Regions from separate parts of the Arthrobacter sp. T2-23 genome, predicted to be linked through region 1. Evidence: riboswitches for the same ligand, from Rfam matches in the RefSeq annotation. Region 1 holds a riboswitch; each other region holds the start of a gene.
The links. A riboswitch is a leader RNA that binds a small molecule or an ion and turns the genes downstream of it on or off. The one in region 1 is predicted to bind cyclic di-AMP.

Region 2: it holds a riboswitch for cyclic di-AMP, as region 1 does, so the genes downstream of both, ACZ5Z0_RS05960 (NlpC/P60 family protein) here and ACZ5Z0_RS00255 (NlpC/P60 family protein) in region 1, are expected to answer to the same signal.
Region 3: it holds a riboswitch for cyclic di-AMP, as region 1 does, so the genes downstream of both, ACZ5Z0_RS06830 (aggregation-promoting factor C-terminal-like domain-containing protein) here and ACZ5Z0_RS00255 (NlpC/P60 family protein) in region 1, are expected to answer to the same signal.

What each region holds. Positions count from the first base shown of each region.
Region 1 is NZ_AP027917.1:43,378-45,629, forward strand. It holds gene ACZ5Z0_RS00245 (DNA alkylation repair protein) at 1-198, shown strand, start outside; gene ACZ5Z0_RS00250 (hypothetical protein) at 465-719, opposite strand; cyclic di-AMP (ydaO/yuaA leader) riboswitch at 923-1,085, shown strand; gene ACZ5Z0_RS00255 (NlpC/P60 family protein) at 1,090-1,818, shown strand; gene ACZ5Z0_RS00260 (dihydrofolate reductase family protein) at 1,904-2,252, opposite strand, start outside.
Region 2 is NZ_AP027917.1:1,306,491-1,308,742, forward strand. It holds gene ACZ5Z0_RS05955 (HNH endonuclease) at 1-199, opposite strand, end outside; gene ACZ5Z0_RS05960 (NlpC/P60 family protein) at 430-1,170, opposite strand; cyclic di-AMP (ydaO/yuaA leader) riboswitch at 1,434-1,592, opposite strand; gene ACZ5Z0_RS05965 (M23 family metallopeptidase) at 1,740-2,252, opposite strand, start outside.
Region 3 is NZ_AP027917.1:1,492,186-1,494,437, reverse strand. It holds gene ACZ5Z0_RS06835 (VOC family protein) at 1-185, shown strand, start outside; gene ACZ5Z0_RS06830 (aggregation-promoting factor C-terminal-like domain-containing protein) at 293-1,000, opposite strand; cyclic di-AMP (ydaO/yuaA leader) riboswitch at 1,020-1,207, opposite strand; gene ACZ5Z0_RS06825 (sensor histidine kinase) at 1,316-2,252, opposite strand, start outside.

The DNA of each region.
Region 1 (2,252 bases):
CCACTGCGCGGACTCCGGGCCGGCAGCGGCGACTGGGAGGGCTTTGTGCGGCAAGCCAAGGGAACACGGGCCCACGGTCCCGGCACTGCGGCGGATCCCAGCGGCGGGAACCATGACGGCGATGGCGACCTGGTCCGGGAAGCGGTGCACCGGGTGCTCGCGGATGTGGGCAAGGATCGCCCGGGGCTGCGGTTCTAGCCAAGCGGGCCCCGGCGGCAACCCTCGTACTGGCCGCGTGCGCGTGCGCGGGCGGACAGGGGACGGGCCCGGCCACCGTCGGCGTCCCATCAACGGGCAGCAGCACTGCGGCCGCAGGCTCAACGGAAGTGTCCCCGGCCGGCAGGTACGGGCCGGCGTGTCATTTACCGGCAGAGCGTCAACGGCACCGCTGCGGACACGCTCAACTTCGACGCCGCGGCCCGGGAGGGCGCGGACGTGGTCAACCAGGTCCTCGGCAGGCTTCCCTAAGGCTCCGTCCGGCGCTCCACCACGGCGTACGCCTTGCCATCGAGGAACTGCCAGTCGGTCACCACCATAAAACCGAGGGCATCCACCCGGTCGTTCAGCACGTGGACGTCGAATCCGCCGTCGCGAGGTTCGGCGTCCCACGTCGCCACGTGGATTTCCCCGCCCTCGAGAACCAGTAGCTCCGTGTTAACGTCGAAGTCTTCCTGCGGCTGATCGCTTAGCTGGCAGATGGCGACACAGTGCCTGTTCATAGCGGGGCCCTCCGTTTGAGGTAATGCTGGCTGACCTCATCCTATGCGTTGCGGCTGCCGGCACCCTAGGCAAAATTCCCTGCCTGGACACCCCGTCGTTACCTGAATGTGACATTACCGCCGGGTACCGTTACCGTGGATGGGTGCCTGTTTGTTTCCGATACGGGCGCTTCCGAGCCGATTGCCTAACTCTGCCGCGGCCCGGGATCCGAATGCAACCTTCTGGCAGAGACGGGGAAACCACTTTCGACTTGCCGTTCCGGCAGGTCTTGGGGTGAAGCCGCACAGCCCGCTCTGGCGGGTCCGCGGCCGGGTGCCTCCCATCCGAATCCGACAGCTCACCTCGCAGGCATTGGGAGAGGCTACAAACATGACTTCAAGCACTACTGCTGCGCGCCATCGTTCCGACGCCCCTGCCGGACGGACCTCGGCATTTTCGATTAAGCCAGGCACTGTGGGCCGCCAGGCCGCAGTTATTATGGCCGCCTCCGGCCTCGTCCTGACGAGCGGCATGGCTGCCAACGCGGCGGCCGCGTCCGCAGAACGCGACTCCGCCCCCGCATCCTCCGTCGACGTCGCGAGCAAGGTCTCGGCACCGGTTGCTGCTGATTCCGCCGTGAAGATCAGCTTCGACCGTCCGGCGGTGGCAACCACGCCGGCGCCGGTGATCGAGCAGCCCAAGCCCGTCGCTGCGCCGGCCGCGCCCGCCGTCGCTCAAGCGCCGGCCGCGCCGAAGATCACCGTCCAGGCAGCCGTTGCCCCGGCCCCGGCGGCCGGCGGAATCAACGCTGCGATGCTCTCTGCCGCCTACAGCCAGATCGGCATCACCCAGGACTGCACTGCCATGGTCGAGAAGGCCCTTGGTGCTGCCGGGATCCCGGTCGGTGACCTGGGTCCCCAGCAGTTCATGAACTACGGCAAGGTTGTGGCCGACCCGCAGCCCGGCGACATGATCGTCCAGTCCGGCCATGTCGCCATCTACGCCGGCAACGGCCAGGCGATCAGCGGCGGCATGAACGGATCCAACCAGACGATCTCGCACCCGCTGTCCTGGCTCACGGCCACCGGCGGCGTGACCTTCGTCCGCGCCGGGGCGTAGTCACCGCGCAAGCACTGCTCCCGAAGGCCGGTGGCCGGTTGTCCCCACGACAGCCGGCCACTGGCCTTCGCGTGTCCGGTGCGGCTCAGCGGGTGTAGCGCAGCCGGACCACACCGTTGCCGAAAGTCCTCGTTTCGGCGAGCGTGAGCGCGGTCCGGCTGTCCGAGGGCTTAAAGAGCGGTGTGCCGCGGCCCAGCAGCACCGGATGGATGTAGATCCAGTACTCGTCGATGAGTCCGAGCCGGCGGAAGCTGTCTGCCAGTTGGGCGCCGCCCAGGGCCAGGTCGCCGCCGGGCTGCGCCTTTAGTTCCAGCACCTCCTCGACGACGACCTCGCGCGCCACCGTGGTGTTCCAGTCGGCGCGCTCCAGGGTTTTGGAGTAGACGATCTTGGGCATCTCCCGCCAGATCCCCGCGAACTCGGCCTCCGCTGGC
Region 2 (2,252 bases), 1.3 Mb from region 1:
TCATGGTGTTGTATCGGGGCCTGATGTACCTGTTCAACAGGATCACCGAAGGGCGGCCGAGGATGTCCTGCGGGCCCACCACGGGATCGTCGCCTTCGGCCACCACGCTGGCCTTCCCCGTCAGCACAAGGACCAACGCCCGGCGGAAGGTGACTACCGCCAGCGGTTCATATCCAGCATTCAGAACGAGAGTGCGCATCCGCATACCTCTTCACGGCCGCACCCGCCAGGGGCACGAGGGCCGGCTGCCCTGTGCATGGTCGGGCTATGGATCGACACCACAAGAGTAAACACCGGGAGGCCGGATTACCGAATTTTTCTTATCCCTGGCCCCCACGGCACGGCCCAGCGGCGGTCCGCCAACGCAAAGGACCCCTGCCGCGGGGCAGGGGTCCTTCACAATGCTTCCGGCGTCGCCGGGATTCAGTCCTAGCCGCCGACGCGGATGAAGACCGGGCCGGAGCCTACGTTGACGCTGTAGAGCGCGGTGGTTCCGCCGTTCCAGCCGCCGTGGACGGCCATGCCGTTGCCGACGTAAACAGCGATGTGGGCCATGCCCATGCCGCCGTTCTGGTAGTAGGCGAGGTCGCCCGGCTGAGCCTCAGCGGCGCTCACGGTGCGGCCCAGGGACAGGTAACCTGCCGGCCAGCCGTGGTAGTTGATGCCCACTGCGGCCAGCGCGTTGGTCGCCAGCATGGTGCAGTCCTGGGAGACGCCGATCTGCGCGTAGGCAGCTGCGGCGATCGAAGCGCCCATGCCGCTGACAGCAGCCGGAGCCTTCGTGGCCAGGGAAGCCGTCACGGCGGTGCCGGTGGAAGCAGCAGCTTCCTTGACCTGGACGACCGGCTTGGGTGCCTCGACCGGGGCCGGTGCGGTGGTGACAGCAGGCTTCTCGTAGGAGATCGCGATGCTGGAGGCCGCTGAGATCGTGGCCGGTGCGGTGGACTGTACTTCCGTGGCGGAAGCAGAAGTCGATTCGCGCTGAACGTTGGTCTCGGCAGCGTTGGCTGCGATACCGCTGGTCAGTACCAGGCCGGAGGCTGCAGCGATAACCGCGGCCTGGCGACCCATACCACCGGCGTTGTCGCCGACGGCCTTAGCAATGACAGCCAGCGAGTTGGTCTTGGTGACCTCCGCGCGGTGGCGTGCAATGGTTGCACGAGTAGTCATTCAGTTCTCTCTTTCGTGATCCTTTTGTCCGCGCTGTTGCAGGCGGGACTGAGGACGCTCCGGCATCTTGGGGGTACGCCGGATCGCCCCGAAACGGGTTTCTTTAGCGAAGGGTGTACTGCGAAGACGCGCCAAAAGCGGGAACTGCGTTGTGAGATCCAGTCCGGGCGCCGGCAAGGGCCGCGCGGAGCATGGAGTTCAGCGGGCTCAAGTGAGCCTCGCCAGCGCGAGAACGCGCAGCATTGTGGCGTGAAGACACGAAAGTAGCCTCTCCCAATGCCTACGAGGTGAGCTGTCGGATTCGGATGGGAGTCACCCGGCCGCGCCGCTTCCTGGGAAGCTTTGCGACTTAACCCCAAGGTCTTCTTGCGAAGACCAAAATTGGTTCCCCCGCCCCTGCCAGACGATGTCATGCGAACGGACCTTGAGCGGTGGCAGAGTTAGGCAATCCACTCAAGAGCGCCAACTTCGGTGAAGTTGGCGTGCTTCATACGGTACAGCAGTTAGGACTCAATGTCACATTCAGATCACGGCGTGTCACGGAAATGCGAGTGGTCCCTCGGGTCGGTCTAAAGCCAGCCCAGCGGATCAACGACTTCTCCGTTGACCATCACCTCGAAGTGGAGGTGGCAGCCGGTGGAGGCGCCGGTGGTTCCGCTCATCGCCACCACATCGCCGCGGGAAACCTGCTGGCCCACGCGGACGTTTGAGGACGACAAGTGGTTGTACGTGGTCTCCAGGCCGTTGCCATGGTCGATCACGACGCGGTTGCCGCCCCCGTAGGGGTGCCAACCGGTAAAGGTTACGGTGCCGCTGGCCGCGGCGTGCACGGGGGTGCCGCACTGGGCGGCGTAGTCCTGGCCGCGGTGGAATTCGCCCACGGCCCCCGTGATGGGACTGATCCGGTAGCCGAACGGCGAGGCGGTCACCATCACGTCCAGCGGTGCCCCCAGGCTGCCGGCTGAGGCGGCCCGGGTAATCGTGCTGGCGGACTGGGCACTGAGCAGCTGCTTGAGCTTGCCGTCCGGGTCGCCCTTGGTGGTGATAGCCGTGCGGTTGAAGTCGATCTGGGCCGCTGAGGC
Region 3 (2,252 bases), 1.4 Mb from region 1:
CCGGCACCGCCCCGGGCCTGCAACTGGTGGTCAGCGACATCCAGGCCGCCCACAAGCAGCTGAAGGACAACGGCGTGGACGTCAGCGACGTCGACATCCAGGACTGGGGCCACTTCGTCCACTTCTCCGACCCTGATGGCAACAAGTGGGCGGTGCAATACATCCCCGGCCGTCCCAACGCCTAGCCTTACTGGGCGGGCGGACCGCCAAGGTTGCAGGCGCACGCAAGGCCCCGGATGCACTGAATCCGGGGCCTTGCGTGTCGCCGGGCCGGGGCCCGTGTGGCGGCTGTTTAGTACCAGTTGTTCGCGTAATGGAAGTTCAGGGCGCCGCAGGGCGAGCCGTACCGGTCCTGCACGTACTTCAGGCCCCAGTTGATCTGGGTCCGGTAGTTGGTCCGGTAGTCCGCGCCGGCGCTTGCCATCTTCTCCGCCGGCAGGGACTGCACCACGCCGTAGGCGCCGCTGCTGGGGTTCGTGGCGGTGGTCTTCCAGTCGGACTCCCTGGTCCACAGCTTCTGCAGGCACGGCATCTCGCTGGGAGCCCAGCCGTGGACGGGCAATTGCGCGGCGGCATAGGCCTGCGCGCCGGCCGGATCGTCGACGGCGACCGGCTGCACCGGGGCGGGGGCGGCGGCTGGGGCGACCGGCGCGGGCGGGGCTGGCGGTGCCGGGGCTTCGGCGGGCTTGACTTCCGCCGCCTTGGCTTCCACAGTGCCGGTGGAGGGGGAGGCGGGGGAGTTGCTGCCGACCTGTTCGAACTCCAACTTCTGCAGCGACGATTCCTTGGACGCGTCTGCCGTGTGGGCCGTCGTGCTGGAGGCCTGGCCCGCGGCGCCTGCGCCCAGCAGTACCGCGAGGGCGGTTGCCGCGACGGCGGCGCGCTTGCCCTTGGAGCCCGCGCGGGCGCCAATCCGGGACAGTGTCGTGCGCTTCGCCGGCTCGGCGCGGTGGCGCGCGATCGCGGCTTCGGATGCCTGTTTTGCGCCTTGTGGGCGCATGGGTACCTTGAAATGAGTCATGTTTGCCTCTCAACGCCTACGGAGTTAGCTGTCGGGTTCGGATGCAAAAATCCGGCCGCACGGAATCTCGACGTGGCGGCTTAACCCCAAGGGTGCATGGATGCAGATGCCCGGGAACTCTGGGTCCCCCGTCTCTGCCTAATCCATCGGAATCCGGGAAGCGGCAGAGTTTGGCGTCAATCCGGATATGCGGCCAGATCGATGGCCGCACCCTAAAAACGGTACCGGACTTTCCATTGGATGTCACATTTGGGTAACGGAGGCCTCGTCCAACCGCGCGGCAGCTTGCCTCTCCTAGGTCGCCGGAGCCGCCTCGGGGAGGCGGACGGCGAACTGCGTGCGGCCGGGCCCGGACGTGACGTGGACGGTGCCGCCGTGGGCCTCGACAATCGCCTGCACAATGGACAGCCCCAGACCGCTGGTGCCTTCCGCCGTCGCCGCCGGAACAGGGGAAGTGAAGGTGGCGGAGCCCGCGCGCGCCCGCGCCATGGCGGGCGCCGGTGCCTGCGATCCCGCCCGGGATGGCACTGCGGCCGGCGCCGCGGTTCCAACGGGGTTCCGGCGGGACGCGTCCGCACGGGCAAAGCGGCGGAACACCCTATCCACGAATTCGGGGGCAATTCCGGTGCCGTTGTCCGTCACCGTGACGATGGCGGTGCCGTCATTGGTGCGTTCTACCGCCGTGGTCACGGTCGTTCCCGGCTCGGTGTGCTTGCGAGCGTTGGAAAGCAGGTTCGCCAGCACCTGGTGCAATTGGGCAGCATCGCCCCGCACCACGACGGGCTCCTCGGCGAGCTCCAGCTTCCAGAGGCGGTCCGGGGCCATGACCTTCTCATCGCTGACCGTCTCGATTGCAAGCTGGGAGAGATCCACGTCGCTGAACTTCAGCGGCTGGCCCTCGTCGAGGCGGGCCAGCAGGAGCAGGTCCTCCACGAGGGTCGTCATCCGTTCCGACTGGCTCTGCACCCGGGCGAGGGATTTCTCGCCGTCCGGGGTGAAGTGCTCTGTCATGCGCATCAGTTCTGTGTAGCCGCGGATGGCCGTCAGCGGAGTCCGCAGCTCATGCGAGGCGTCGGCAACGAACTGGCGCACCTTCATCTCGCTCTGCTGCCGCGACTCAAGCGCGCTGGAGACGTTATCCAGCATCTGGTTCAAGGCGTAGCCCACGCTGCCCACCTCGGTGGCGGGGTTGGCGGCCGACGGCGGCACGCGCACCGCGAGGGCGACCTCG